Regions from separate parts of the Propionispora vibrioides genome, predicted to be linked through region 1. Evidence: riboswitches for the same ligand, from Rfam matches in the RefSeq annotation. Region 1 holds a riboswitch; each other region holds the start of a gene.
The links. A riboswitch is a leader RNA that binds a small molecule or an ion and turns the genes downstream of it on or off. The one in region 1 is predicted to bind cobalamin.

Region 1 (7,550 bases):
TCCGGAGGCCGACAGGTGCGAGTTATTATTCAAGTCTTGCAGACGAAAGAGAAGATCACCCCTGTCTGCCTTAGCGGAAACAGCCTTGATTCTTTTTTCCGGGTACGCTGAGTGTATTGTCTGAATGCCTTGCTCCAGTCCTTGCCAAAGTGTGCCATAGCTTAGGGACTGCGGCTTTTCCGGTGGCTGCAGTTGATTCCACTCGCTAATTTCTTCCTTGAATAAAAGTGGCAGCCCTGTCAGACAAAGCATTAGGAAAAAGAAGGCGCAGAGCAGACTGCCCCAGCGGTGGATGCTGTAAACATATTTCATAAACTCATATCTCCGATGCGGTTAGAGCGAATAATTCATGCTTAGACTATAGGTTCTGCCGCTGGTTGCTTCCGAAGCGTAAAATTTGCGGTTGAACAGATTCTGAATACCAAATTGCAGGGTAGACTGGTCATTCACTTTGTAATTCAGCGAGGTATTTACCACAAAGAAAGCATCTTCGGAAGTATATTCGCCGGTAGACAGATCCGGGCTTTGCCGTTCACTGACATATTGTACATCGGTTAACCAGTTTATTTTGTTTTTGCTATATTCCACACCGGCATGCAGTAAATGCTTGGGAATATCCCAGTTGCGGGTTGTTTGGCCGCTGGATGTATTTTCACCGCTTTCAAAGGTATAGTTAAGATAGGAGGACCAGGTTGGGGTCATCTTGCTCTTCAGTTCAAATTCAATGCCTTTAGCCATACCGCTGTCCATATTGTAGTAAGCGGTAACCGAATTTTTGGTTGCCTTAGCAATTTTGTCTTCAGTTTTAACCCGGAACACAGTAACGCCCAGTGAGGTTTTCTGGTCCATTTGTTGCTTCATGCCGATTTCAAAGGTGTTTGAGGTCTCCGGCTTTAGATCGGGATTGGCTTGTATGGAACTCATGGAAGTTCCGGCTCGGCGGTATAACTTATAGATTGTCGGGGGATTGAAGGAGTGACCGTAACTGGCGTAATATTTGGTCCGATCATTTTGAGCATATGAAAAAGCTATTTTTGGGCTCAGTTCGGTAAATTCGGCGGAGGGATAATCCTGTCTGGTACTGCTGACTATGCAGTAGCCGCCTTCTTTATTGTACTGATCCAGGCGAAGCCCGGTATACATGGTCCAGCGGTCGGATACGGCATATTCATCCTGGGTGAAAATAGCCCAGGAGTTGGTGGAACCTTCGCTTTGGGTGGTTAAAGCCCCCGTTGTGCTCCAGTCGCGCCAGTGACTCAGCTCGTAGGAACTGTAAGTCATTTTTTCCTTTATCCAACTAAAGCCGGAGACGATGGTATGGCGGCTGAAATCCCAGGTTTTTTGGGCATCCAGATTATAATTTTTGCTGGGATACAGCGCCAGGGTGCCGCTGCCTGTCCAGTTGATTGAGTTGGCGGAAGAACTGGCAGAACTGTAACCTTCTTTTGTCACATCGGACAGACCCAGCCCGACAGTGATCTTATTTTCTGTATCTTCGTATTTGAGTCTGTGAAGATCCTGATCTCTTTCACCAACATATCCCAGATAAGCGGAAGGTTTCAAGGTCACATATGTATTGTCCTGGGTTAAGACGGTGCCGCCGAAGATGGGATTGCCGTTGCTATCATAAGCGTAGGTGAAGGGATTGTTGTAGGAATACTGGTAGTTATTATGCATATATGAGTAGGAGATTGTTTTACTTGTATCCAGTATGTAATTCAGGTCGATAAAGTAATTCTCACTGAGTTTGCTTTTTTCGCCGCGGCCGCCAATTATGTAGCTGCCGTTACTAAGCTTGGGCAGTGTTACGCTTGCAGAAGCCGTACCTGAGGCGCTGCCGCTGGCCGTGGAATAATAGCCGGCATAGCCGTCGGTGGAGCGTTTTTCATAACCGGTGCTGAAGGAAAGCTTATCGTTGGCGCTGCCGCCAATTCTAATTCCCCGCTGCCAGGTATTGTTGCTGCCTGTTGACAGGGTCAGATCGGTCTTTACTTCACCAGTGGCCGGATTCGGTTTTTTGGTGATAATATTGATAACGCCGGCAACCGCATGGCCGCCGTAGAGCGAGGAGCCGGCTCCCCGGACAATTTCAATTCTTTCCACGTCGCTGATGGGGAAAGAATCCCAGGCTACACTGCTGTCAAAAGAGGTATTTATCTGTTGGCCGTTGTACAGGACAAGAATATTGCCGCTGCTGAAGCCGCGTATCGACAAGGCATCCTTTGTTTCTGCCGTAGGTTTTACATACAGGCCGACTTCATTTTGCAAAGCTTCCCGTAAACTAAAAACATTGCGCTTCTTTAAATCTTCCGCAGTGATGACCGTCACATTGGCCGGCACATTTTTGAGTCTTTCGGCGACTCTGGTTGCTGTAACGATAAAGTCGTCAAAGGTATATTCCGGAACTTGGTCTGATGCTGTTGTTGCCGTTTGTTCTGCCGCCTCCTGGCTGCTTTCGGTTGCCACCGGTTCCGCCGAAGTTGCCTCCGAAGGAGCTGCTTGCACCGATGTGGCTATTGTCATACAGGTCAGCAGCATAATTCCGAATCTTTTTGTAGTAAAATTCATCTGTTCTCTCCCATTCCTCTGTTAATTTTGAAATAAAAGCAAACATACCTTTGACCGGAAGCAAATAAAAATGAGCTTTTCCCACGCAAAGAAAAGCTCATTGTTCATATTCACAATAAGTAAATCCCCTTCCCATCGCTCGCAGGTCAAACGGTGATTGCTAAACAGGCAGTTCTCCTGGCTCCAGTTCATTGCTCCTTCGCGCCTTCCCAAGGCTGTCGCCCCAGTGACATAATTGCGAATTTGCTCCCTGATACAGTGGCGGGACCGCGCTGACTTTACATCAGACTTCCCTATTAAGTCCTTTCGGACACCTGTTTCAATACGATATGAAATTTTTGGCTATTCACTATGGGTTATCGTATCAGTTGTTTTTCCTGTTGTCAATGCCTGGTTCGACAAAAAATGCATACTCTAAGGGAGGGCAACGGCTATTGACATTTCTCTTGTAAACAGCGTATACTGTATGAAAACACATATGTTGATCGCCTATGATCAGGAAGAGTACACATAATGCGAAGGTTGCAGCGAGCCAATGGTAGTGAGAGTTTGGCACTGTTCGGTATGTCGAATGGACCTGTGAGGTGCAGCCCGATCCAGCCAGGCTGGGGTAGGCGCTGCCGGAGTCTTTCGCCGTTATAGCAGGAAAGAGGATATCAGACAGTGTTGTCTCGTATCTTAGCGTGAGCGGGCTATAGTTATATGGCCAATCAGGGTGGTACCGCGTGAGTTAGCACAACCTCTCGTCCCTACAGTCGTAGTGATGAGGGGTTTTTTGTTTTTTCTTTATGGCAAACTGTTACTGTTAACCGGCCGGGCCGGACAATACATCGAAGGGGGAATGGGAAATGGAACAGAAACCGGAACTTATCCATTATGAGGCCAAGGGAGGAAAGTATCGCTGGGTGGCTGTCACTTCACTGCTATTGGCTATTGGCGCCATTTTGAAGATGGTTACACCGGGTATTGCCGGGGTGACTCCCAACTGGACCATTGCCATGTACTGCATTGCGATAAACCTGATCCGCCCTAACCTGGGGCAGGCGATCGGCATCGGGCTGGTAGCCGGTGCGGTTAATATTCCTTTTTCCAAGTCGGCCTTTCCTTACGGAAATCTGGTCAGCGAACTGGCGGGAGCCGTCGTTTGCACCCTGCTGGTCAGTGCCTTGGCTGAACGCAAACTTGGTTCGTTAAACATCCGGCCGGCTGTAACCGGCTTCTTGAGCACCGTAACGAGCGGGCTGGTGTTTACCGGCATTTTGAAGGTGGTGCTGTCGCTGCCGCTGGAGGCCTATCTGTATGGTATGCTGCCGGTGGTATTTGTGACGGCCGCCATCAATACGTTAATCACACAACTGCTGTATTTCCCGGCGCAACGGCTGTTCGAGGCCAAGGGAGGCGCGTCATGTCCGAAATCGTAATTGACGGTCTGAGTTATCTGTATCCCAAGGCTGCTAAACAATCCTTGGAGAATGTGTCGCTCCGTATTGCCCCGGGGGATTTTGCGGTACTGACCGGCTTTAACGGCAGCGGCAAAACGACGCTGTGCCTGGCAGTGGCCGGAGCCGTACCGCTCTACTATGGGGGCGCTATGGCGGGACAGGTAAGGCTCGGACAGGATAAGACCACCGATTTGGGGATTTGCGAGATTGCCGAAAAGGTGGGGCTGGTTATGCAGGATTATGAAAGCCAGCTGGTGGCCTTGACGGTCGAGGAGGAAGTCGCCTTTGCTCTGGAGAACCGCGGGATGAAACAGGCGGATATTGCCGTAAGGGTGAAAGAGGCACTGGTTCTGGTAGGGCTGACCGGGCAGGAAAGCCGGCGGACAGCGGATTTATCCGGCGGACAAAAGCAGCGGCTGGCCATTGCCTCGGTGCTGGCCACTAAACCGCAAATTCTGGTGCTGGATGAACCGGCTTCCGCGCTGGACCCGGAAGGAACGGCCGGTTTATACCGGCTCTTGCACCGGCTGAACCGGGAACAAGGGCTGACTATTCTGGTGGTGGAGCATGACCTGGCGCAGGTATTGCCGTATGCATCCCAGTTTATTTTGCTGGGTAACGGCAAAGTCGAACAGGAGGGGAAACCGGCTGAGGTGCTGCGTTATATAGGCAGCCACAGCCGGTACGCCTGCTGTCTGCCGCCGTTATGGCAGATAAAACTGAGTTTGGAAACCAAATATGTCTGCTGGAGCGATTGGAAAACAGACGAGGATGCCGTGCGGGAACTGCGCGACAATCTGGACAGTCAGGAGGCCGGGAAACGTGCTTGTATGTAATCGTGTCAGTTTTGCCTATCCCAAACAGAGCCCGGCCGTGGACGATGTGTCGCTGACTATCGGTGCCGGTGAATATGTCGCGGTAGTCGGCCGGAACGGCAGCGGCAAAACCACGCTGACCCGCCTGATTATGTCGCTGATCAAACCAAGCCAGGGGGAGATTACTTTTGACGGCAGCAGTACAAGGCCTTATACACCTGCCGACATGGCCCGTCATGCGGGATATGTGTTTCAAAATCCGGCGCGGCAAATGTTCCATGATACGGTGTTGGCGGAAGCGGCCTATGGACCTTTGCAACTGGGCTTCTCCGGACAGGAAGCACTGGGCCGGGCCGGGGCGGCGCTGCTGCGGGTAGGGCTTGCTGGTCAGGAAAAAGCCTATCCGGCGGCGCTTTCCAAAGGGCAGAAACAATGCCTGGCGGTGGCTTCGGCGCTGGCTATGGAGCCGCGGCTTTTGATTCTCGATGAGCCGACCAGCGGACAGGACGCGCGGGATAAGGCGGCTTTTATGGATATGCTGGAGCAACTTCAGCAGGCAGGCCTGGCTATCTTGCTGATTACCCATGATATGAACCTTTTGGCGGAGCGGGTGCCCAGAACCATTGTCATGGCCGGCGGCAAGGTGTATGACGGCGCGACGGCGGAGCTGTTTCAGCAGCCTATGGTGGCGGAGTGGGGACTGACGCCGCCGGCGCCGGTGTATATTTCCCGGCAGCTTGCACCGTACGGAATCGGTTTGGCTACGGCAACGGATGAGTTGGTGAACGCTTTAAAAATGCGGGAAAGAGGTGGCTTGGATGGGTAACCTGGCGCCTTTGACCAAAATTATTTTTACTATGCTGGTATCCGTCTGGGCGGTAGCGCTGGCTTCACCGTTTGCCTTACTGCTGTTGGTGGCCGTACAACTGGCATTGCTGCTGGCCGGTAGGGTGGAAGCCAAAACCTACAAGGCGGTTGCCCTGTTGGGGCTGTTTGCCGTCTTCTTGTTTATCTTACAGTATGTGTTTGTCCGGGATGTGCGGCTGGCTATCGTCACCGGGCTTAAAATGCAGGCCATGGCCATGGTGTTTATTTTGGTGCTGGCTACGACCCGGGTACAGGATCTTACGGCCGCGCTGGTCGCTCAGTGCCGCATTCCCTATGAATACGCGTTCATGTTTACCTCGGCCTTGCGGTTTGTGCCGGATTTTCTCAGCGAAAGCCAGACCATTCAAGAGGCGCAGGCTTGCCGGGGGTACAGCACCAGGGGAAATCCGGTCAAGCGGTTGATCAATTATCTGGCCATCGTTAAACCGTTGGTGCTGCGGGCTATTAGCCGGTCGGAAACGATGGCGCTCAGTATGGAACTGAGAGGCTTTGGCAGCTGCCGGCGCAGTGTTAGTGCGAGGGTTGCGCTAAGGACGGCCGATTATGCGGCCTTAGGTGTGATGCTGGTTGTTACGGCCGGTGTTTTTTATAAGCTATAAGCCAGTGCGGATAAAACCAAATGCCGGACCCCACGGCTTCTGCCACTCCAAGATAGTGTTTTAGCGAAGTTGGCAAGGGAAATAAAGGAAAGGAACCGTTCGTCGGAAGACGGGCGGTTTTTATTTGTTTTGAGGGGGAATCCTGTCTCTTTTTGCGCTTGCCTAGCGGAATATGGTAAGATGGAGGAAGGGCGTGTTTTCAACTATCCGGAATGTTGCCTGAAGGCGCTTTATTGCGGAACCCATTACCGGTTTCCGGCGCTGCTTAGTTTGTGTACAATGGAGGTAACTATGTCGATTTGGTCCAGTTTTATTCAGTATTATAAGCCATACCGGCGAATTTTTTTCATCGATCTGGCTTGCGCGTCTGGAGTGGCGCTGGTGGATATTTCCTTTCCCCAGATTTTGTATTATCTGACTCATTATGTGTTTGTCCGCAGCGCGGCAGAAATTTTGCCGATCCTGGGCTGGATTGCTGCCGTCATGTTTTTTCTGTATGGCATCCGGTATGTCTGCCAGTATTATATCACCACCTGGGGCCATATTATGGGCGCCCATATGGAAAGCGACATGCGGCAGGATTTATTCGACCACTACCAGCGGCTGTCCTTTTCCTACTATGACCGCAATAATACCGGGGAGATGATGTCCAAGCTGGTATCCGACCTGTTTGATATTTCCGAGCTGGCCCATCATGGACCGGAGAACCTGTTTATCTGCAGTCTGAAAATTGTCGGTTCCTTTGCCCTGCTGCTCTTTCTCAATGTCAAGATGACTTTGATTCTGGCTGTTGTCACCGGTTTGATGATTGTTTTCAGCATCTATAAAAATCGCCGGATGAAGGCCGTGTTTATGGATAACCGGAAAAAGATTGCCGGTGTCAATGCACGGGTCCAGGACAGCCTGGCCGGCATCCGGGTGGTTAAATCCTTTGCTAACGAGGATTTGGAGCGGGAGAAGTTCTGCGACAGCAATGAACAGTTTCTGGATTCGAAAATCAACAGCTATCAGATTATGGGAACCTTTCAAGCCGGCAACGGACTGTTTCAGGGGCTGCTGTATACGGCGGTTTTAGTCAGCGGTGGCTTCTTTGTGGCCGAAGGAGCGCTGCGGGGTTCCGACCTGGCGGTGTACGCCTTATATATCGGAATTTTTATGAATCCCATTGATGTGCTGATCAACTTTACCGAGCAGTTTCAGCGGGGCTATTCCGGGTTCAAACGATTTTTGGAAGTCAT
Region 2 (7,550 bases), on a different contig from region 1:
TCATGGTTGAAATTCCCGCCGCCAAGCTGGCCGGAATAGGACAGGAAATTATTATATCACTTAACCAGGGAGGCGAATGATATGAGTTATAAAGAAGAAAAACTGCATTGTATTGTTTGTCCGTTGAGCTGCAGCGGCAAAATTGTTTTTCAGCAAAATGAAATTACCGATATTAGCGGGTTTAGCTGCCCGCGTGGCATTCGTTATGCTCAGGAGGAAGTAACCGCACCGAAACGAACCCTGACTACCACGGTACGGGTGGAAGGTGGCGCGCTGCCTTTGCTGCCGGTTATTTCCCGTACTCCGCTGCCGAAGGAAGAAGTTTTGGCCTGTGCCCGCGCTTTGGCGGAAATTACCGTTACGGCGCCTGTTTTTGAAGGAGATATTATTACCGGTAATATACTAAATCTCGGCATTGATATTGTGGCCGCCAGAGATATTACGACGGCGGGAGCGCCGTTATAGGCGGAGTTTCATTGTAGAGCGATTGCGCTTTTTGTCCGGTATAGCATTGCTGCTGACAGGAAGAACGCCAAAACAGACTGGGGCCGTCGCACTAAGAGTAAGAGCCTTGTTCTTTGGTTCCCCGTTCGGCCTTTTCCGGAAACATACGTTCCGCAGGATGAAAAATTGCCGGCTTCCGTTAAGAAATCCGCGCTGTGCCCTTTGGGTATTTGTTTGAGCGAAGCGAGTTTACAGATTTTAGGAAGCCGGCAATTTTTCAAGTATGTTGGAGGACAGGCCTAGCCTTTTGGGTCCCTTTGTGGCAATGACAAAGGGACGACAAGCTGGTTTGCCACACCACAGGCTGTTATAAATAAATAAAAATCATGTTGTGACAGCCTCAGTCTATTTTTCGATCCGGAGCCGTGTTTTTGTATTGGAAAATTTCAGGGAAAAATATTGTATTCAATATTTACGCCGTGTATACATTATATACACAACAACTGATTTGACTTTTTTGCGGGTTCATGGTATTTTAAACAAGTAAGTTCGAAAAAGCACAATTGAATACGCAAAGAGGTAGGTGCCCTACGGGGCTTAATAGGGAAGTCCGGTGCAAGACCGGTGCGGTCCCGCCACTGTAATGAGGAGCGACTCCAAGGGAAAGGCCACTGGGATATTCATCCTGGGAAGGATTGGGGGAGCGATGACGCAGAGCCAGGAGAACTGCCTATCTGACAATCACCGGTTGACCTGCGAGCGACGGGGAGGCGATTACGACGGAAAGTCTATAGCCATAGGCTATTTTCAGATTGTCCTTTTTATGGATACCGAAAATAGTGCTGGGAAGATAGGTTTCTTTTGTGATCAACTTTTACGGCAGCAGGCCGGTTGATGGCAAAAGAAACCTATTTTTTATGGTAAGGAGAGATCGGTAAGCGAAAATCGGCACTGGGAATATGATTGAATGTTCCATAGTCCTATAAGAACCACATATGAAAAGAGGTAGGTGCCCTACGGGGCTTAATAGGGAAGTCCGGTGCAAGACCGGTGCGGTCCCGCCACTGTAATGAAGAGCGACTTCAAGAGGCAAGGCCACTGGGATATTCATCCTGGGAAGGATTGGGGGAGCGATGACGCAGAGCCAGGAGAACTGCCTATCTGACAATCACCGGTTGACCTGCGAGCGACGGGGAGGCGATTACGACGGAAAGTCTATAGCCATAGGCTATTTTCAGATTGTCCTTTTTATGGATACCGAAAATAGTGCTGGGAAGATAGGTTTCTTTTGTGATCAACTTTTACGGCAGCAGGCCGGTTGATGGCAAAAGAAACCTATTTTTTATGGTAAGGAGAGATCGGTAAGCGAAAATCGGCACTGGGAATATGATTGAATGTTCCATAGTCCTATAAGAACCACATATGAAAAGAGGTAGGTGCCCTACGGGGCTTAATAGGGAAGTCCGGTGCAAGACCGGTGCGGTCCCGCCACTGTAATGAGGAGCGACTCCAAGGGAAAGGCCACTGGGATATTCATCCTGGGAAGGATTGGGGGAGCGATGACGCAGAGCCAGGAGAACTGCCTATCTGACAATCACCGGTTGACCTGCGAGCGACGGGGAGGCGATTACGACGGAAAGTCTATGCCCATAGGCTAATTTCAGGCTGTCCTTTTTTAAGGATACCCGAAATAGTACGGTAAGATAGGTTTCCTTTGTGATCAACTTTTACGGCGGCAGGCCGGTTGATGGCAAAGGAAACCTATTTTTATTTGACTTAAGACAAAGATAAAAAGGAGAGAAGAGATACGCATGTTTACATTTACTGAAGAGCAGGAAATGCTTCGCCGTGCCGTACGCGAGTTTGTGGAAGCGGAAGTGGCTCCTAAAGCACAGGAATGGGATGAGCAGGATCATTGTCCGGCAGAACTGTTTCCCCTGCTGGGCGATATGGGGATAATCGGGATTTTTGTGCCGGAAGCGTATGGCGGCGTAGGCTTGGGCTACGTGGAGCGGGTTATCTGCCTGGAAGAACTGGCCCGCCACTGTGCCGGTCTGGCGATTACGGTGATGGCCCATCAACTGTGCATGGGCGGTGTCATGAACTATGGCACAGAAGAGCAAAAGCAAAAGTATTTGCCTGATCTGGCCAGGGGCAGAAAAATCGGGGCGCTGTCACTGACGGAAGCTACCGGCGGCTCTAATTTCATGGGACAGACGGCTAATGGGGAATGGAAAGACGGTCAGTGGGTGCTCAATGGCCGTAAGTGTTTTATCACCAATGCCCACCTTGCCGATCTTGACCTGTGGACGGTTGTTACCGGGAAAAATGCCAAAGGCCGGCCTGAACTGAGTGCCTTCCTGATTGACCGGGGAACGCCGGGGCATACGCCGGGAAGAGCCGAACACAAACTGGGCATGCGCTCGTCTAACACCGGTGATGTAAGCTGCGTCAATGTCCGGGTGGATGCTTCCCAAATGCTCGAGCAACGGGGCAAAGGTGCCAAAGTGGCACTGAGCACCATTCAGGAAGTAGGCCGTGCCGGCATGAGTGCTATTAATCTGGGGATTCTGCGTGGCTGCCTGGAGGAAGCGGTCCGGTTCTCCAATGAGCGGATTATCTATGGTAAGCCGCTGCACCACATGACCAATATCCAGTTTGCCCTGGCGGAAAACCGGCTGGATTATGAAACGGCCCGTTTGCTGACCTATCGGGCTGCGTCAATGAAGGACAAAGGCGTCCCTTGTTCCGCCGAGTTTGCCATGGCCAAATATGCGGCTACCGAAGGAGCAATCCGGGCGGCAAAACGGACGATTGATCTCATGGGCGGTTATGGCGTGATTAATGAATATCCCGTAGGGAGATATTTAAGAGACGCCCTGGCCGGTTCGACTGCCGGCGGGACTTCAGATGTTCTGAAAGTGGTCATTGCCGGTGAAACGGTGAAACAGTAGTTCCCTGGAAGCTTAATTTATATCAGGCATAAGGAGAGATTGTTATGGGACTAAACATAGCGGTGTGTATCAAATCGGTACCCGATCCGGCTTATTACGATAAGATCAGCATTGATCCTAAGACGAAAACTATTACCCGTAAAGGAATTCCGGCCATTATCAGCCCGGGAGATAAGCACGCTTTGGAAGCGGCTCTGCAGCTAAAGGATCAATATGGCGGTACAGTTACCGTCATTGGCATGGCGCCGCCGGAAGCGAAAAGGGAATTGTTCGAAGCACTGGCCATGGGGGCCGATGAAGCCGTGCTCTTAAGCGACCGGGCTTTTGCCGGTGCCGACACGTTGGCCACTTCGTACACTCTGGCTCAGGGGCTAAAAAGAAATGGCGACTTTGATCTGGTGCTGACCGGTACGGAAAGTGCCGATGGCGCCACCTCGCAGGTACCTGCTCAGTTGGCCGAGTGTCTGGGAATACCGCATTTGTGGAACGTGAAGGAGTTTGCCCTGACGGAGCAGCGCAAAATTCAGGCTAAAGTCAAACTGGAGGCGGCTACCGGCGAATACCTCATCACCTTGCCGGCGTTACTGGCCGTTTCACGGGAAGTCAATAAACCCCGTTATACCACCGCTTTTGGCATCGTCAAAGCCAAGGGGAAAAAATTGACCGTTATTGACAACCGGGAACTGCAGGCTGATGCGAAAAAAATCGGTCAGCAAGGTTCACCGACCTGGCCGGGCGATATTTTCATCGCTTCCCTGTCGCGCAAGGGCCAGGCCCTGACCGGCACGCCGGAAGAAATCGCGGCCAACCTGATCGAAAAAATACGTGCGGCCGGTATTACTCCGGTTGTTGCTAAGGAGGCGTAAGAAATGAAGCAGAGCTATAAGCGGGAAGATTACCGCGGCATATGGGTTATCGCCGAACAGGACGGTGACCGCATCAGCCGGGTGAGCTTGGAGCTGTTAACTAAGGCCAGAGAGTTAAAAGAGCAAGGAAAGCTTGCTGAACCGGTGACTGCCGTGCTGTTAGGAACTAACCTGGCGGACTTTCCGGCCAAGCTGGCGGAAGCCGGAGCGGAAGCTGTTATTTTAGTAGATCATGCCGCGCTGCGTTATTTCCGGAATGAAGCCTATGCGCTCATCATTAAAGAACTTGTGGAAGAAAGAAAACCGTCGGTGATTCTCATGGGCGCTACGGCAGCCGGTTCGGATCTGGCTCCTACGGTGGGAGCTAAATTGTGGACTGGGGTGGCTGCCCACTGCGTGGATTTGAAATTAAATGACCAAGGCAATCTGGTGGCTGTGGTACCGGCCTTTGGCGGCAAAGTACTGGGCGATATTTTATGTCCCGAACTCCGGCCGCAGATGGCAACTGTCCGTCCCGGCATTTTGGGCAAAGCGCTTTGTTTCCCTCATGACCACTATCAAGTGGAGCATCATGATCCTGCCGCTGCCTTGGTTAAGGACAAAGGGCTGGTACAAGCGATTGGTGTCAGCTATGAACCGGTGCAGGGCGTACCTTTGGAGGAAGCGGAAGTTGTGGTGGCCGGCGGCTTTGGCGCAGCCACCGAAGAAAACTGGCAGTTGGTTGAAACGCTGGCCGGCGTGCTGGGCGGCGCCGTGGGGTGCACCAGACCGCCCCTGGATGAAGGCTGGGCCAGAGACTATCAGATGATCGGCACCAGCGGCAAATCGGTGCGTCCCAAAGTGTATATCGGTGTGGGGATTTCCGGTGCCACCCATCATGTCTGCGGGATGAAAGATGCCGGGCTGATCATTTCTATCAATAAAGATGAGAAGGCTCCTATTTTTGAAGTATCCGACATTCGCGTTACCGCCGATGTGGCAACTATTTTACCGCTGGTCATTGAAGGACTGCAGAAAAATAGCCAGGATGAGGTCTGCCGTCTGGCATAAGGCCGGCTAAGGAGGGGAAAAGACGTGCAGTTTGAGCTGAGCAAGGAACAAGAAGCATGGCGCCGGTTGAGTCAGGAGTTTGCTGTGAAATATATTGCGCCTACCGTGCAGGAACGGGATGAGGCGGAGGAATTTTCCCGCTCGTTGTATGATGAGTTGGGACTGCTGGGGCTTACCGGGATTTGTTTCCCGGAAAAGTATGGCGGTCGCGGCGGCGATTGTCTCAGTTATATCCTGGCAGCGGAAGAGCTGGCCAAGGTGGATGACAGCCTGGCGGTGTCGCTTTCAGCTTCCGTTATGCTCTGTCAATGGCCGCTTTACCAATATGGCACGGAAGACCAAAAGGAACGGTATCTGAAACCGCTGGTGGAAGGAAGGCGGCTGGGGGCTTTTGCGCTGACCGAACCGCAGGCAGGTACTGATGCGGCCGGGCAGCAGACCACAGCCACCCGCCAGGGCGACGGCTACCGGCTGCGGGGCAATAAGATTTTCATTACCAATGGCGGTGAGGCGGAAACCTATGTCGTATTCGCCATGACCGATAAAAGCAAGGGAATCAAAGGAATCAGCGCTTTTATTCTGGAAAAGGGCATGCCTGGCTTTATCTTTGGTAAAACCGAGCGGAAGCTGGGCATCCGCAGTTCGGTGACCAGGGAATTGATTTTCCAGGATGTCTATGTACCCGGAGAGAATTTGCTGGGAGCCGAAGGGCAGGGCTTTAAGATCGCCATGACGACGCTGGATGGCGGACGCATCAGCGTGGCGGCTCAGGCTCTGGGGATTGCCCAGGCCGCGCTGGATTATGCGCTGGCCTATGCCAAGCAAAGAGAGCAGTTTGGCAAACCGGTCGTTGCCAATCAGGGAATTTCCTTCTTATTGGCCGATATGGCGACAAGAGTGGAGGCGGCGCGGCTGCTTACTTATCAGGCGGCGGCCGCCAGAGACTTGGGGAAGTCCTGCGCCAAGGAGGCGGCGATGGCTAAGCTGTTTGCCTCCGATATTGCTATGGCGGTAGCTACCGATGCAGTGCAGATTTTTGGCGGCTATGGCTATCGGCGGGAATTTCCGGTGGAACGTCTGCTGCGCGATGCCAAAATCACCCAGATATTTGAGGGAACCAACCAGGTGCAGCGAATGGTTATTGCCGGTGCATTGCTGAAAGATTGAAAGTACGACTTAATTATAAAACATACGTAAGGAGAGGATTTAAATGGAAGGAACTATAGACATTTTGATGGCGAAGGCCAAGGCGGCGCAGAGCGCCATTGAGGATTACACGCAGGAAGAGATCGATCAATTGGTAAGGGTCATTGGCCAGGTGGTCTATGACAATGCCGAAATGCTGGCGAGAGAGGCGGTAGATGAAACCGGTATGGGTGTCTATGAAGACAAAGTAGCCAAATGCCGGGGTAAATCGCAAACTATCTGGCACAACCTGAAGGATAAGAAATCAGTAGGCATTATTAAAGAGGAACCGGAAAAAGGTTTGCTTTATGTGGCGAAGCCTAAAGGCGTTATTGCTGCGATTACTCCAACCACCAACCCGGTTGTTACGCCTATGTGCAATGCCATGTTTGCCTTAAAGGGCCGGAATGTTATCATCGTGGCACCCCATCCCCGCTCGAAAAAATGTTCCGCTCATACGGTGAATTTAATGCGGAACGAGCTGAAAAAACTGGGTGCTCCGGAAGATTTGATCCAGGTGATTGAGGAGCCGACGATGGAGTTGACCCAGGAATTAATGAAGGCTGCCGACGTAGTGGTTGCTACCGGCGGTATGGGTCTGGTCAAAGCTGCTTATGCCAGCGGTAAACCGGCCTACGGCGTGGGCGCCGGCAATGTGCAGGTTATCGTCGATCGCGGTTATGATTATGATCAGGCGGCTAAGGATATTATTGCGGGCCGTAAATTTGACAATGGGATTATTTGCTCCGGCGAACAATGCATTATTGCGCCGAAGGAAGATCATGTAGCTGTCATGGCCGCTTTTGAACGCAACGGCGCTTACTATATTCAGGATGAATCCACCGTTGATAAGTTTAGAAAAATCATGTTCCCCGAAGGAAAAATCAATTCGGCGCTGGTCGGCAAGTCGGTGCAGTACATTGCTGATGCTGCCGGAGTCAGCGTGCCGGAAAATACGAAGATTATCGTTTTGAAACCGCAGGGACGGGGTACGGCAGATTTATTATGCAAGGAAAAAATGTTCCCCATTATGATTACCCTCCCCTACGAT
Region 3 (7,550 bases), on a different contig from region 1:
GCGGTATGGCCAAGGCTATTGACACGGGTCTGCCCAAAATGCGGATTGAGGAAGCGGCCGCCCGCCGTCAGGCGCACATTGACTCCGCCAAGGAAATGATTGTCGGTGTAAACAAGTTCCGCCTGGATAAGGAAGATCCGCTGGACATTCTGGAAGTTGACAATACGGCTGTACGGATAGCTCAGATCAAGCGTCTGGAAAAACTTCGTTCCAACCGGGACGAGGACCGGGTGAAGTCTTGCCTGGAGGCGATTACCAAATCGGTGGAAACCGGTGAAGGCAATCTGCTGGATCTGGCGATTAAGGCTACCCGGGCCAGAGCCAGTCTGGGGGAAATTTCCTCTGCCGTGGAAAAAGTCAGCGGGAGGCATAAAGCGGTGATCCGTTCCATTTCAGGCGTATACAGCAGTGAATTTGCCGATGAGGATGAAATTGCCGAAGTACGGAAAATGACCGATACCTTTGAAGCCAAGGAAGGTCGCCGGCCGAGAATTATGATTGCCAAGATGGGCCAGGACGGACATGACCGGGGTGCCAAGGTAATCGCTACGGCCTTTGCCGATTTGGGCTTTGACGTGGATATCGGACCGTTATTCCAAACGCCGGAGGAAACGGCCCAGGATGCGGTGGATAATGACGTTCACGTGGTAGGCATGAGTTCGCTGGCTGCCGGACATAAGACGCTGCTGCCGCAATTGGTGGAAGAACTGAAAAAGCGCGGCCGCGAGGATATCATGGTGGTAGCCGGCGGTGTTATTCCGGCCCAGGATTACGAATATTTGAAAGAACATGGTGCCGCTGCTATTTTTGGACCGGGAACCATTATTCCGGTCGCTGCCAGAAAGGTATTGGAAGAATTAATGAACCGTTTGGACTGGGAAGAGGCGTAACGATGAGTACCTATAAACCGGAGTGGACGCCGCAGGATGCGGGCAATGAATTTGCCTGCCGGGTCATGACCGGTGTGGCTGGCGGGCATGACGGCCTGCCGCAGGGCCGGCCCGAAGGACAGACGGCGGCTGCCGTAAAACGAAAAAAACTGACGGTCGAAGACTACGTGCAGGGTGTGCTGGCCGGTGACAGAGTCTTATTGTCCCGGGCTATCACCCTGATTGAAAGCAATGCCCCGGCTCATATGGATATGGCCCAGCAGGTGCTGCAGCAATTGCTGCCCTATGCGGGAAAGTCACTGCGGGTTGGCATTACCGGGGTGCCCGGTGCCGGCAAGAGTACCTTTATTGAAGCTCTTGGCTGCCGGTTGTGCCGGACCGGGCACAAGGTGGCGGTGCTGGCGGTTGACCCCAGCAGCAGTGTGACCAAGGGCAGCATCCTGGGTGATAAAACCCGGATGGAGAATCTGTCCAAGGAACCACAGGCCTTTATCCGTCCCTCGCCATCAGGCGGAACGCTGGGCGGCGTAACCCGGAAAAGCCGGGAGACTTTGCTGCTTTGTGAGGCCGCCGGCTATGATGTCATCCTGGTGGAAACGGTGGGGGTCGGACAGAGTGAAGTCACCGTCCGGTCTATGGTGGATTTCTTTCTCCTGATTGTGTTAACCGGTGCCGGCGATGAACTGCAAGGCATGAAGAAAGGTGTCATGGAGCTGGCCGATGCCATTTTGATCAATAAAGCCGACGGCGATAACAGACGGCGTGCTCTGGCCGCCCGGGTGGACTATGAACGTATTCTTCATTATCTGCGTCCGGCAACCGAAGGCTGGCAGACCAAGGCCTATACCTGCTCAGCGTTGAGCGGCGAGGGAATTGACGATATCTGGTCGGTGGTCTGTGAGTTCCGGGACAGGATGGGGGCTTCCGGTGTGTTCGAAGGACGTCGCAAGGCACAGACTCTTTCCTGGGTGTACTCTATGGTGGAGGAGCACCTGCATAATCTGTTTTTCCAAAATCCGGCCGTACGGGTCGGTAAGACTGCCGTGGAACAGGATGTTATCACCGGCAAGGTCTCGGCTACTATGGCGGTTAACCGGTTAATTGGTATGTTTGAGCAGTCATAATAGCCCGGTTGTCGTCAACGGATTGAAAAATCAGGCCAGTTGCGGAAGTTTCTTTTCGCACTGCGCCCTGAGCCGGTCCGGATTGGGCTGACAAGGGCAAAAAGATTGCCAAATAATAAATTGAAGAGGTTATCATAGAAGGAGAGGTGTCGCCTACAGGCGAAAGGTTCTTGGATAAGTTAAAAACTGTCTAGCCGGTGACTAGCAGGAGCACCAGGGTTATTTCTCCTGCAATTCAATGTATAAGGGAGTAGAAATAATGAGACTTAGTGGAAAGAAACTGTTGATTGCATCTGTGGTATGTGCTATGATGACGGGCTTGACGGCAACCGGCTTTGCCGCTTATCAGTTAAACCCGGAAGTGAAGGATGCCACTCCGGCCTTGAAACAGGCAGCGGAAATTGGTGTTCGCGTTTCGGAAACACCTTCGCTGCAGAACCTGGAAAATAAAGATGCTATTTTGGTTATGAGTTTTGGGACAACCTTTACTGATTCCCGCAAGGCCACCATTGAAAAAACGGTGGCAGACATTCAGGCGGCTCATCCCAATACCAAAGTGGTGCTGGCTTTTACTTCCCATATTATTGTTGACCGGATTCAGGCCAATGAAGGAATTAAGATCCCCACACCGGAAGAAGCTCTGGCCCAACTTAAGGCAGAAGGCTACAGCCGTATTGCCCTGACCTCGCTGGATGTCATTCCGGGTATGGAATATGCCTATGACACCGCTATTTTCGATATCTATAAGAGCCAGTTCAAGAAAATGACCCTGGGTACGACACTGATGTACTGGATGGGACAGGAAAACCAACGTGATGATGTGACTGAGGCTATGAAAGCCTTTAGTACTGAATTCCCTAAGACTGGCAAAAAGGATGCCGTCTTATTGATGGCTCATGGTACGCCGCATCCGTCCAATGCTTACTATGCCGTTATGCAGGACCGTTTAACTGAACTTGGTTTCAAAAATACCTATGTCTATTCGGTAGAAGGCTGGCCTCATTTGGACACAGTTATTCCTCAGTTGAAGGCACAGGGTATTAAAAATGTTACGCTGATTCCGATGATGATGGTGGCCGGAGACCATGCCAACAACGATATGGCTGGCAGCGAACCGGAATCGCATAAATCCATCCTGGAAAAAGAAGGCTTTAAAGTCACCCCGTACATCCACGGTCTTGGTGAAAACCAAGCTATCCGCAAACTGTTTGTCGACCGGGCTAATGAAGCGTGGGATGCCCTGGAAGCCGCAACTCCTGTGAAGGAAAAAGGCCATGGCATGATGATGAAATAAATTTGGCTATGCCCTCTCCAACTCTCCTTGCTGACGATAAAACGCCGCAGGGAGAGTTTTTTTAGTGAATTTTATATCGTTATCAGAGCAGGACAAACTATAAAGCATAGTGAAATAAGAAAACAGGTTAATGACTAAAAGAAGTAATAGGGACTGCGCAGCGGTAATGATTGATGAAACGGAGTTAAAAAGATGAAAATAGATGCAAGGATTGTCAGAAAACCATCGGAAGCAGTAGTACCATTGTCTGCCGGACAGACAGCAAACGATAGAAAAGCAATTTTGGTTGTGAGCTTTGGCACTACCTATCCGGAGGCCCGGCAAGCGGCCATTGATCAGGTAACAGCAAAGATCCGGCTGGCCTTTCCGGAATATACCGTACGTCAGGCGTTTACCTCGCGACGGGTCATTGAGCGGATTAACACCAGGGAAGGTATACGGTATTTGACCGAGGAACAGGCACTGGCTGCACTGGCTGAGGAGGGTTTTCGTGAGGTAGTTGTCCAGCCGCTGCACATGGAAGCCGGTTATGAGTATGACAAAGTGCGCAGAGTCGTGGAGACTTACCGGGATAAACAGGCTTTTGAAAATCTTTATCTGGGCAGGCCGCTTCTCTATTATGCCGGTCAGGAAGGCGTAACGGATGACTATTTGGCTGCCATACAGGCAGTACGCCGGACTTTTCCGCCAATCGGGCCGCAGGAAGCGATTGCTCTGTTGGGGCATGGCGGTTTGCACCCGGCCAATGCTGTTTATGCTGCCCTGCAGTTAAAGCTGCAGGATGCGGGAATTGGGCAGGTGTATGTATTTACCGTGGACGGCTATCCTGCCGTGGAAGATCTGATCAGGCGGCTGGCAGCCGATGGTGTCAGGAAAGTCACCCTTATTCCGTTGCTGCTGGTAGCCGGCGAACATGCCAGACGGGATATGGCGGGAGATGAGCCTGATTCTTTTCAGTCCCGGCTGCAGGACGCCGGCTTTGAAGTAAGCGTTTGTTTGCAGGGGGTTGGTGAGAACCCGGCGATTCAGGATATTTATGTCCAGCATGTTAAAGATGCTATCGCTGAGAAAAAGGACTTTTCCTGAATAGAAGAACTACCGGAGGGAAAGCTTTTTCAGAAGACGTAGTTAGCGGCCGTCCGGACAGGATAAACGGACGAAAGGGGTAAGCAATGAACATACAGGGAAAAGCGGTACTCATTACCGGCGGTACCTCCGGTATTGGCCTGGCGGCAGCCAGGCTATTCCTGGAGCAAGGCGCCGGAGTTGCCGTTGTGGGAAGGGACCGGAAGAAAGGCGAAAAAGCGGTACAGGAATTAGACTCATATGGGAAAGTCTGCTACATCGAAGCTGACGTGGCTAAGGTAGCTGATTGTCAGAAAGCGGTCGTCCAAACCTGTAAGGTTATGGGCCGGCTGGATATTGTCGTTAATTGTGCCGGTACCTATCAGGAGAAAGCCATTGAAGAGGTTAACGAGGATGATTATGAAGCGATCATGGATGTGAATATGAAAGGGACCTATTTTATTGCTAAGTTTGCCGTGCCGGAATTAAAGAAAGGCAAGGGCGGCGCCATTGTCAATGTCTCTTCCGATGCCGGGCTGCAGGGCAACTGGCTGTGTACTGCCTATTGCGCGGCAAAAGGGGCTGTCAACACTTTTACCAAAGCTTTGGCTCTGGAATTGGCGCCCTATGGCATCCGGGTCAATGCCGTATGCCCCGGCGATATTCATACACCTTTGCTGGAAAAACAATTAGAGCAGGCTGCGGACAGAGAAAGAACACTGCGGGATATGGCCGGTATTTATCCCTTGGGACGGCTGGGAACGCCCGATGAGGTGGCTCAGGTAATTTTGTTTCTGGCTTCGCCGCAGGCCGCCTTTGTTACAGGCGCGTTATGGTCGGTCGATGGCGGACTGACCGCCTGTTAAGGATTTGGCTGCCAAACAAAAGATAGAGAATACTGTATTCAATATTTAGCCTGTGTATACATTATATAGAAGGCTTTTTATTTGACTTCCTGTTTGCTGCATGATATGTTAAATGAGAAAGTTATGAATATACAATGAAATACGTAAAGAGGTAGGTGCCCTACGGGGCTTAATAGGGAAGTCCGGTGCAAGGCCGGTGCGGTCCCGCCACTGTAATGAAGAGTGACTCCAAAAAGCAAGGCCACTGGGATATTCATCCTGGGAAGGATTGGGGGAGCGATGACGCAGAGCCAGGAGAACTGCCTATCTGACAATCACCGATTGACCTGCGAGCGACGGGAAGGCGATTATAAGGGAAGTCTATATGCATAGGCTGTCTTTGGGTTGCCTCTTTTTAGGCATCCTGTATGGCGCTTTGAAGATAGGTTTCTTTTGTAATCAATTTTTTCGGCAGCAGGCGAGAGTTGATGACAAAAGAAACCTATTTTATGTTGTGAAGGGGGGACTCTGGTTACGACTGCCGGATTGGAGCGGGCAGTTGTTGTGGATTTTTATAATGAAATACGCAAAGAGGTAGGTGCCCTGCGGGGCTTAATAGGGAAGGCCGGTGCGGTCCCGCCACTGTAATGAAGAGTGACTCCAAAAGGCAAGGCCACTGGGATATTCATCCTGGGAAGGATTGGGGAAGCGATGACGCAAAGCCAGGAGAACTGCCTATCTGACAATCACCGATTGACCTGCGAGCGACGGGGAGGCGATTACGACGGAAAGTCTATACCCATAGGCTGTTTTTGGGTTGTCCGGAAACGGCTGGGAAAGCGGGCTTCCTTTGTAATCAACTTTTACGGCTGTGCGGTTGATCATAAAGGAAACCTGCTTTTTTTGCATAAATGAGAATACGTCCTTATTTTATGTTTGCCGGTAAACTGGCCGGAATATCGAATGGCGGTGAATATAAAGCTATGCCTGATACAATTTAATAGGGAGTCGCTGATAATTGGGGTTTGGCTGACGCAGCCGGACGGAAAAAAATCCGTCTGGACGGACGTGCAGTGCGAATAATTCAGTGGTTTCCTAGATGGACAGAACAAAGAGAAGTCCGAATAAATGTCTGAACGGCAGATGTTTATCCGGTTTTTTTATTTTTTCTATTAATTAATATTGCAGTCATACAGGGAGTGAAAACATGTCAACACTTAAGTCCGATGTCGTTATCATTGGTGGCGGTATCGTTGGTACGGCTATTGCCAGGGAATTAGCCAAATACCAGCTACGCGTTGTCCTGCTGGAAAAGGAACCGGAACTGGCCGCTGGCACCACCAAGGCAAACAGTGCCATCCTTCATGCGGGTTTCGATGCCAAACCGGGGACGCTGAAAGCCAGATTAAATGTACGGGGTAATGCTCTGTACCATGCGTTGCGGGAGGAGTTGTCCCTTGCCATCCAATGGATAGGTTCACTGGTTGTTGCTACTGATAAAGAAGAGCTGCAGACCATAGCGGAACTTTTGAACCGGGGAAACCAGAACCAAGTGCCTGGGCTGGCTTTGCTGAGCCGGGAGGAAGCGCTGACCAAGGAACCCGGCTTAGTGAACGCTGAAGGCGCGTTGTGGGCGCCTTCGACAGGAATCTTTCTTCCGTTTGATGCTGCGCTTGCGTTTGCCGAAAACGCCGCCCAAAATGGCGTGCAAATTCTCACAGAATGTCCTGTTACCAATATGGAAATAACCAATGGCCGGATTACCGGGGTCAGGACACCGCAAGGCTCGATTACAGCCAGCTATGTCATCAATGCCGCTGGACTTTATGCCGATACGGTCGCCCGTTTGGCAGGTGATAGCAGCTTTACCCTTACTCCGCGTAAAGGCGAATATATATTATTTGACAAAAACGCCGGACCCAGAGTGAATCACGTACTATTTCCCACACCAACCAAGCACTCGAAAGGTATTTTAGTTGCACCTACCGTACACGGTAATACTTTCATTGGACCGAACGCCCAGAATATGCCTGAGGAGGAGAATTTGGCGATAGCCGCCAAAGAAAATCTGGCGACAACCGCCGCCGGTTTCCAGGAAGTTATCACAGGCGCTAAACGTTTGTTCCCGGCTATACCGCTTAATGCATCGATTACCGAGTTTTCCGGTCTGCGGGCCGTTGCCGATAGCGATGATTTTGTGATTCGTCCATCAACGGTTGTTAACGGGTTAATTCATGCCGCTGGTATTCAGTCGCCTGGTTTGACGGCTGCTCCGGCCATTGCCGAGCTTGTCGCTGAACTTTTAAAAGAGTGTGGTTTGCTGCTGCTGCCT
Region 4 (7,550 bases), on a different contig from region 1:
TCCATATCCCCCTGGCGCAGTATGCCGCAGCTTACGGGATAGGCGTTTTCCCTTAGCGCCCGGATAATGGTGCCAATCGTACCGCCGCCGCCAATTACATGTATCGCCTTACCGGGTTGTCCGGCACTTCTCCTATCATAGGTATGAATATCCAATTGGCCGCTGATATAGTTCTCGTACACGGCTGACTGCAGCCCAAAAGCCTGATATAAATGCTCCGGTGTTACCACTTGGGAAGGAGGGCCATCGGACAATATCCCGCCTGCCGACAGCAGAATCAGCCGGGAACAGAATTTAGCTGCCAGCCGGATGTCATGAACGACGATAAGTACGGTCTTGCCCTCCCGGCAAATTTGCTGACAATAACGGAATATTTCCTCCTGATAAGAAAGGTCAAGACTGGCAGTCGGTTCGTCAAGAAACAGCAGCGGCGTTTCCTGAGCCAGTGCTTTCGCCAGCATAACCCGCTGCCGTTCTCCCCCCGACAGCTCATGTAATGGTCGCTGAGCCAGGTCGCCCACACCGGCAAAGGACATATATTGCCGGGCAATCGCGTAGTCGGCCGGGCTTTCATTCTGCCACCAGTGCAGATAAGGGTAGCGGCCGGTCAGCACGGCATCCAGCGCCGTTATCCCGAAGGAAACCTGCACTTCCTGCTGCATATAAGCCACCTGGCGCGCTCTATCCCGTTCGCTCATCGACAGCAGCGGTCTACCAAATAAAAGCACCTCACCTTTACTGTAGGGCAACAGACCACATAAACTTTTCAATAGCGTACTTTTGCCCGACCCGTTAGGACCAAGGATGCCAATAAGCTCTCCAGGTCCTGCCGTAAGCGTCACGTCGCCGATTACCGTCTTTTGACCGTAACCCACCTGAATATGACGGATATCAATGATCGTAGCCGACTCCTGCATCATGACAGACCTCCCTTTTGTTGCGCCTTATACAGCAAATACAAAAAATAAGGCGCACCGACCAAAGCAGTCATGATTCCTACCCGAATCTCCAATGCTGGCACAATAACCCTGCCCAGGGTGTCACAAAACACAAGAAACAAGCCGCCGGCCAGTGCACAGGCCGGCAAAAGCACACGATGCTCCGGTCCCGCCAACAGCCGCATCACATGGGGAACCAAGAGGCCGACAAATCCAATCGTACCCGTTACACATACGGCGGCGGCCGTAGTCACCGAAGACAGCAGTAAAAAAGTCAGGCGCAGCCTGGCCACAGGCATTCCCACCGCACGGGCTTCCTGTTCCCCTAGAATCAGAACGTTTAACTGCCGCGCCATACAGCACAGGACGATAATGCCCAACACCACCGGCCCGGCAGCCATATAAACATGCTCCCAGCGGCGGTAGTCCAGACCGCCGACCAGCCAGAACAAAAACTCTCTGACCCGCTGCTCATTGAGTACTGTCAATATAGCCGACGTCACGGCACCCAGCAGCATACTGATCGCCACCCCACCCAGGAGCAGCATCGCCGGCGACAGCTTCCCCTGACGCAGCGCCAGCAGCACGATAAGCCCGACAGCCAGGAGAGCTCCCAGCAAGGCACATACGGGCATGTAAAAGATGTTTAGCGAAGTCAAGCCCAGCGCGATGGCACTCACCGCCCCCAGAGCGGCTCCGCTGGAAACTCCGATAATCCCCGGATCGGCCAGGGGATTATTAAAGATCCCCTGCAAAACAGCACCGGACACCGCCAAAGCGGCACCGGCCAAGATTCCCACCAGAACCCGCGGCAGCCGGATATGCCAAACAACGGCGGTCTGTTCCGCCGTAGGCATTGCAACCTGACCGACAGGAAGCGCCAGTTGCTGTCCGGCAATTGCCAGCACGCTATCGGCCGGCACCGTCACCTGTCCGGTCATCAATGACCAGCCTACCGTGCTCAGCAAGGCGACAGACAGCACGGTAAAAAGCAGGAACTTGCCTCTTAATTTATGTAATATGTTCATTAATCAGCCTCACTTGGTATTCATATAATCCGGATAAGCCGCTTTGGCCACTCCTTCAACGCCAAATACAATATACTGGGAGGTACAACTGAGATACCGTTCGGGAATGACTTCCAGCCTGTCTGTTTGTACGGCAGGAACACTCTGCAGTCCCGGATCGCTCATGATATCCGTCCGCGAAGTCTCCTGATTTGCTTTCCCTTGATAGTCCCAGGTCGGCAGCAGCAAAACATCAGGCCGGGAAGCAACCAGTTGCTCCTTGGTCATCATATCATAGGGTCCAAGCCCGGCTTTTACTGCCGCACTGACCGTTCTGGCCTGCTCACAGATATCGGCAAACGTACTGTCCTTCCCGCCGGTTGCCCCGGCCGCCGTCAGCTTGGCAACGACTTTCTCCTGCCCGGCTTGTACAGGGTCCAGTTTTCGCCGGACCTCGGCCAGTTTTTCCTCCATCGTCCGGACCAGTTGTCTGCCTTGCTCTGCTTCCCCCACGACCTGAGCGATGACAGTAATGGTTTGTTCCACTTCCTTAATCGTGTGAGGAGTTTTATAGACGTATACAGGTATACCCGCATCACGCAGCGTCTGGGGTAAATCGGCCGGCAGCCAGTCGGCCACCAAAACCAGATCAGGGTTCAGCGCAATCACCGTTTCCGCCTCGGCCCGTATTTTATGCGGAACCGTTCCGGCCTGCTCCACAATATTCGATATACTCGCATCCTCCGCTAAATGAGTCAGGGCGGCAATCCTGTTCGCCGGTACCAGTCCGGTGATGATTTCGTCGGTTCCCAGCGTCAGAGAAACAATGCGCTGCGGTTTATGGGTTAACTGCAGAGGGTGCCCCTGACTGTCGGTCACCGTATAATCTTCCGCCACCGGCTGCTGTTGCCCGGCGCCATGGCCGCAGCCGCTCAGCAACGCCATCAGCAGCATCCATATGAATAAGACGCTCAGCCATCTTTGTTTCAAAAAGGTTACCTCCTTACGCTAAGGCGTATCTTCAAACTATCCAAAACGCTCCCTGACGGCGCTTTTTATGCCATACTTCATTACATTTTTTTTTGGAATAGGGGCCGCTATTCCTGCAAAAATTCGCGTGCCCCTTTGGGGTATAATCCGCCTGGCGCAAAAAAACCTCGCCATGGATCATTCCGTTAGCTCGAAGACACGCCTAAGGCCTGCTGCTGCTGAGTTATTTTCTCGCTCCAGTCTTGCAGCGAAGTCTGGATAAATTCATGCACCACATACTCCGGCTGTATATATTGAATGAGTTGCCGGACTGCCGGACTGCTAAACGGCAGATGCTCATCAATTCGCAAAACATGGCTCATAGTTTCCGCCATGGTATATTCCGTCTTTAGCTTTTGCCTGCTTCGCCTTACATATTCCCCTGATAGGGAACGGTGCAGATGAATGCCTTTGATGCGTTCTTTATATTTGCCCAGTGCCTTTACTGTGTCGATAATATAGGCCACGCCCTCTTCTTCCGTTGTCAATGCCGGATTGGTATTCATCAAGTGACCGGTATCCAGCATAATGCCCACTCTGGGATGGGCAATTCCTTCCAAAAGCCGGGCCGTCAAATCCCTGTTGGTGAGAGTCATTCCCGGCCACCAAAGATTTTCCAGGAGCAACGTCATATGCTCCGGTATTTCTTGGACCAGACTATTCAATACTTCCAGAGCCGCCTCCACTACTTCGCAATCATTATATCGAAAGTTCCAGTCGAATGCTTCGCTTGGAGCAGTATGACTGACATGAAACACCGCATACCGGGCACCAGTCTGCCCGGCGGCGCGGATATTCTCCCGGTACAGTTGAAGCCAATCTTCCCGGTGTAAACCACCATAGCAGGCTTTGATTTCTGCCTCATTCTTAAAACTTTTCGCCAGAGCCTTCGTATCGCCCCGCCAAAAATCCAGCCAATAGGGCCAAAACCGCAAATGCACGCCATAAACCCATTCCGGCCGGTGAATACGGCTGTCCCAGGCATCGCAGAGCATAAGCTCCAAACCGTCGAGCTGATTCCGTTCCAGAAACAGACGAAGACAGGTGGCGCTATGGCTGATTAAATCTAAATCAGTTTGGTAGTTGGATAAGTTTACAAGTTGCAGCATGACTTCCTCACAAAAATAAAATTACGAGAGAAGATCCCCGGCATCAGGCATCTTCTCTCTTTCCTCTGTTGCTTAGAATTGATATTGAACTCCGAGTTGATAGTTGCGGCCAGGGCTGGTATACCATTCACCAGGACTACCGCCATAGTCGGATCTGGCATAGGACTGTTCTGCATAGAACTTATCTAACAAATTATTAACCCGCAAAAAGGTTTTTGTATTGGGGGTTATTTTATAGTTCAAGGCCAAATCCCATACCCAATAGGTGTTTTCAGGAAAATAGTTGCTATAAGCAGCACTATTTTGCGGACCTGGTTTATCAAACACACCACGGCCCTGCAAATGAACATCGTATTTTTCCTGACGATAATCTACTCCTACATTCCAGTATCCTTTGGGAATACAGCCATCTACATTTTGCGACCGTTCAACCGTAGGATCGATAGTAGTGTGAGTATAACCGATATATGTACTCAATTGCTCCGTCAACTTTTTGTTTAACTGAATGTCCCAGCCATGAGCTTTTTCATCAAAATTAACGTACTTATATGAACTCATGTCAAACCCTACGGCATTGCTGGAATCTCTTCTGAATAGATGAAATGCGGTGCTCAACGTATCACTTAATTGATGATTCACACCAAGTTCCAGATTGTCACCTTTTTCCGCTTTCAAATTATAATTGCCGTAAGTGTCATTAAACACTTGATAAGGGGTCGGCACAATAAAATATTTATTATAAGAAATATAGTAATTTGTCTCATCGCTGGCTTTATATCCGATATTGACGTGTGGCGAAGTATTGGAACCGTATTGCGTACTGTCATCATAGCGGATGCCGGAAGTCAGCTTCCATCGCCGGTCCAAATCCCACTCATCCTGAACATAGTAGGCAGAATTGCTGATCTTTTTATTCCCGCTGGAAACCACTTTGTCCCGTGAATATTCAAAACCACCGGTAACGGTGTGATTGTCGGCAAAGGTTTGAGTAAACTCGTCCTGCAACCGCATAGTTTTTACTTTTGTCCAGGATGTACCTATACCCATTCCCCAATAGGGATCATTGGTTTGGAACGTATTATCATATACACCATTATAAAAAGTCAGCCGGTTTTTTAGATTGTCCGTTAATTGATTATTATAAATCAATTTCCAATTGTAATTATCCATATTCCCCGGATTACGCTGGCTTAGATAATAATTCGTTCCCGAATACATATAGTCCGACTGATACTTCTGATAGTCAAAGGTTATGTCCGACTTTTCATTAATCGCCTTAGTCAGTTTAAAGGTTGTGGTCTCTGCATTACGGTGCTCTGGAACCGTAGTGCCGTTAGCATCCCTATAATCTCCCATGATATCCTTCTGGCTGGTAACAACCCAACTGTAATCGCCTGATTTGCCTTGATTCATGAAAGCATAGTTTTCCTTATCATAGCTGCCGCCGGTATAGGTCAGCGTACTTTTGTTTTCCTCAGCCTTTCGCGTAATAATCTGAATAACCCCGCCTTTGGCATTTGCCCCATATAGAGAGGCGGCGGCTCCTTTTAGTATTTCAATTCTTTCCACATTATCCAGATTGCCGTATGCGGCGGCAGCAAAATTAACCCCTGCCGCATCCACTCTGACACCGTCAACTAATACAACGATTTTATCGGAACCGTTAATTCGCAGCATGTTCGACGCTTCATAACCAATACCTGTACCGAAATTATTGATGGTTACACCGGGTACATTCCGTAAGGCTTCCGATAAATCAGAGTAATGCTGTTCTTCAATATCCTTACGGGTAATCACCGTCAGGTTGGCATTAGATTCTGAAAGCTTTACCGGTGTCTTGGTAGCTGTTACTACGATGGGATCAAAATCAAACTGGTTATCCTCGCCTTCCGCCCAGGATATTCCCGGGATTTGGCAGAGAACGGCGCTGCTGAGCAAGGCACAGAGCACGGCTTTACTGTGTTTTCCTTTCCTTTTCAATGTTTTCCCCCCAATAAAATAAGTCCTCCACGCGAGCGGGAAGGACTTAGAAAATAGGGCCGCTCAATCAAAAATCCCGGCACATATGTAGCCGGGATGATAGATGAAAACGAAAGACCTGCATCTAAAATCCCCTTCCCATCGCTCGTGGGTCAAACGGTGATTGTCAAACAGGCAGTTCTCCTGGCTCTGAATCATCGCGCAGCCAAACCTTCCCAGGATTTTCATCCCAGTGGCATTTTTTTGGCCTTGCTCCTCATTACAGTGGCGGGACCGCGCCGGCATTACACCGGACTTCCCTATTAAGCCTTACGGCACCTGTTTCTTACTATGTAGTTTGTACTATTTATAACTTTCGTGTTAAAAATAGCACATTACGGTAACGATGTCAAACGGTTCAGGTGTGAAATACTGTATACTATTGTAAAAGCTCAGTTCCGCCACTCTTTCAGGCAATGCTTGCCCCACGCATCGGCCGCCAGAATGGCTGCATAGACTCCGTCGACAGTAACGGCAAAGGGCTCATTATGCACCGTTTCGCCGCCGGCACAAACTGCTTCTGCCACTTGGTAGATTCTCTCATCGGAAACTTGTTTTACGCCGATGTCCGCCAAGGTGACCGGCAGCCCAACCTCGATGCAAAACTTTATAACCCGCTCGATTTCTTCGGTCTTTCTATTTTCCATTACCAGTTGCACCAGCGTGCCGAAAGCAACCTTCTCACCATGATACATCGCATGAGTTTCCGGTAACAGGGTAAACCCGTTGTGTACGGCATGCGCTGCCGCCAGCCCGGAGCTTTCAAACCCCAGACCACTGAGTAAAGTATTGGCTTCTACAACCTTTTCCACTGCCTCCGTAACGACGCCCTTCTCCACTGCCAGCTTGGCCGGAAAGCCATAGTCCAGCAAAGTATCAAAGCATAGCCGCGCCAGGCATAACGCCGCCGCAGTGGACAAGCCGCCTGGTAAATTAAGCGCCGGAGCTTTGCTGCAGGCCTCAGCCTCAAACCAGGTGGCCAGCGCGTCACCCATGCCGGACACAAACAAGCGGATCGGCGCCTTGGCGATAATTGACGTATCCACCAATACCAAATCCGGATTTCTGGGCAGAACCAGATAGGACTCAAAGACTCCCTGTTCGGAATAAATAACCGACAAAGCACTACAGGGTGCATCGGTGGCAGCAATGGTAGGTACAATCGCCACCGGCAGCTTGGCGTAATAAGCTACTGCCTTAGCCACATCCAGCGCTTTGCCGCCGCCGACTCCGACAATCACATTAGCGCCAAGCCGTTCCGTGATGCCAACCAGTCTGTCAATTTCAGCCTTCGAACATTCGCCCCGAAAGGTTTCCAACGAGCAGGTAACCTGGTGCTCGCTGCAGCTTTGCCGTAATTCCGCTTCAACCGACTGCAGCCCCCGTTTGCCACCAATGCACAGCGCACAATTGCCTAAGAGCAAAATGTGGCGGCCAATATTTTTCAT

Region 2: linked by a shared signal. The riboswitch ahead of BMW43_RS14715 (acyl-CoA dehydrogenase family protein) and the one ahead of BMW43_RS13695 (TonB-dependent receptor) in region 1 are both predicted to bind cobalamin.
Region 3: linked by a shared signal. The riboswitch ahead of BMW43_RS14700 (NAD(P)/FAD-dependent oxidoreductase) and the one ahead of BMW43_RS13695 (TonB-dependent receptor) in region 1 are both predicted to bind cobalamin.
Region 4: linked by a shared signal. The riboswitch ahead of BMW43_RS14830 (TonB-dependent receptor plug domain-containing protein) and the one ahead of BMW43_RS13695 (TonB-dependent receptor) in region 1 are both predicted to bind cobalamin.

What each region holds. Positions count from the first base shown of each region.
Region 1 covers NZ_FODY01000018.1:989-8,538, reverse strand. Annotated here, with positions in the region: gene BMW43_RS13700 (PepSY-associated TM helix domain-containing protein) at 1-312, opposite strand, end outside; gene BMW43_RS13695 (TonB-dependent receptor) at 334-2,568, opposite strand; cobalamin riboswitch at 2,719-2,901, opposite strand; T-box leader at 3,051-3,322, shown strand; gene BMW43_RS13690 (tryptophan transporter) at 3,417-3,989, shown strand; gene BMW43_RS13685 (energy-coupling factor ABC transporter ATP-binding protein) at 3,974-4,846, shown strand; gene BMW43_RS13680 (energy-coupling factor ABC transporter ATP-binding protein) at 4,833-5,651, shown strand; gene BMW43_RS13675 (energy-coupling factor transporter transmembrane component T family protein) at 5,644-6,312, shown strand; gene BMW43_RS13670 (ABC transporter ATP-binding protein) at 6,604-7,550, shown strand, end outside.
Region 2 covers NZ_FODY01000020.1:22,068-29,617, forward strand. Annotated here, with positions in the region: gene BMW43_RS14705 (NAD(P)/FAD-dependent oxidoreductase) at 1-80, shown strand, start outside; gene BMW43_RS14710 (DUF1667 domain-containing protein) at 82-465, shown strand; cobalamin riboswitch at 1,009-1,192, shown strand; cobalamin riboswitch at 1,435-1,619, shown strand; cobalamin riboswitch at 1,862-2,045, shown strand; gene BMW43_RS14715 (acyl-CoA dehydrogenase family protein) at 2,256-3,398, shown strand; gene BMW43_RS14720 (electron transfer flavoprotein subunit beta/FixA family protein) at 3,443-4,264, shown strand; gene BMW43_RS14725 (electron transfer flavoprotein subunit alpha/FixB family protein) at 4,268-5,314, shown strand; gene BMW43_RS14730 (acyl-CoA dehydrogenase family protein) at 5,339-6,481, shown strand; gene BMW43_RS14735 (aldehyde dehydrogenase family protein) at 6,525-7,550, shown strand, end outside.
Region 3 covers NZ_FODY01000020.1:12,971-20,520, forward strand. Annotated here, with positions in the region: gene scpA (methylmalonyl-CoA mutase) at 1-890, shown strand, start outside; gene meaB (methylmalonyl Co-A mutase-associated GTPase MeaB) at 893-2,014, shown strand; gene BMW43_RS14685 (sirohydrochlorin cobaltochelatase) at 2,274-3,308, shown strand; gene BMW43_RS14690 (sirohydrochlorin cobaltochelatase) at 3,501-4,394, shown strand; gene BMW43_RS14695 (SDR family NAD(P)-dependent oxidoreductase) at 4,481-5,239, shown strand; cobalamin riboswitch at 5,376-5,560, shown strand; cobalamin riboswitch at 5,798-5,971, shown strand; gene BMW43_RS14700 (NAD(P)/FAD-dependent oxidoreductase) at 6,426-7,550, shown strand, end outside.
Region 4 covers NZ_FODY01000020.1:52,936-60,485, reverse strand. Annotated here, with positions in the region: gene BMW43_RS14850 (ABC transporter ATP-binding protein) at 1-920, opposite strand, end outside; gene BMW43_RS14845 (FecCD family ABC transporter permease) at 917-1,966, opposite strand; gene BMW43_RS14840 (ABC transporter substrate-binding protein) at 1,976-2,935, opposite strand; gene BMW43_RS14835 (sugar phosphate isomerase/epimerase family protein) at 3,121-4,083, opposite strand; gene BMW43_RS14830 (TonB-dependent receptor plug domain-containing protein) at 4,156-6,063, opposite strand; cobalamin riboswitch at 6,220-6,400, opposite strand; gene BMW43_RS14825 (glycerol dehydrogenase) at 6,495-7,550, opposite strand, start outside.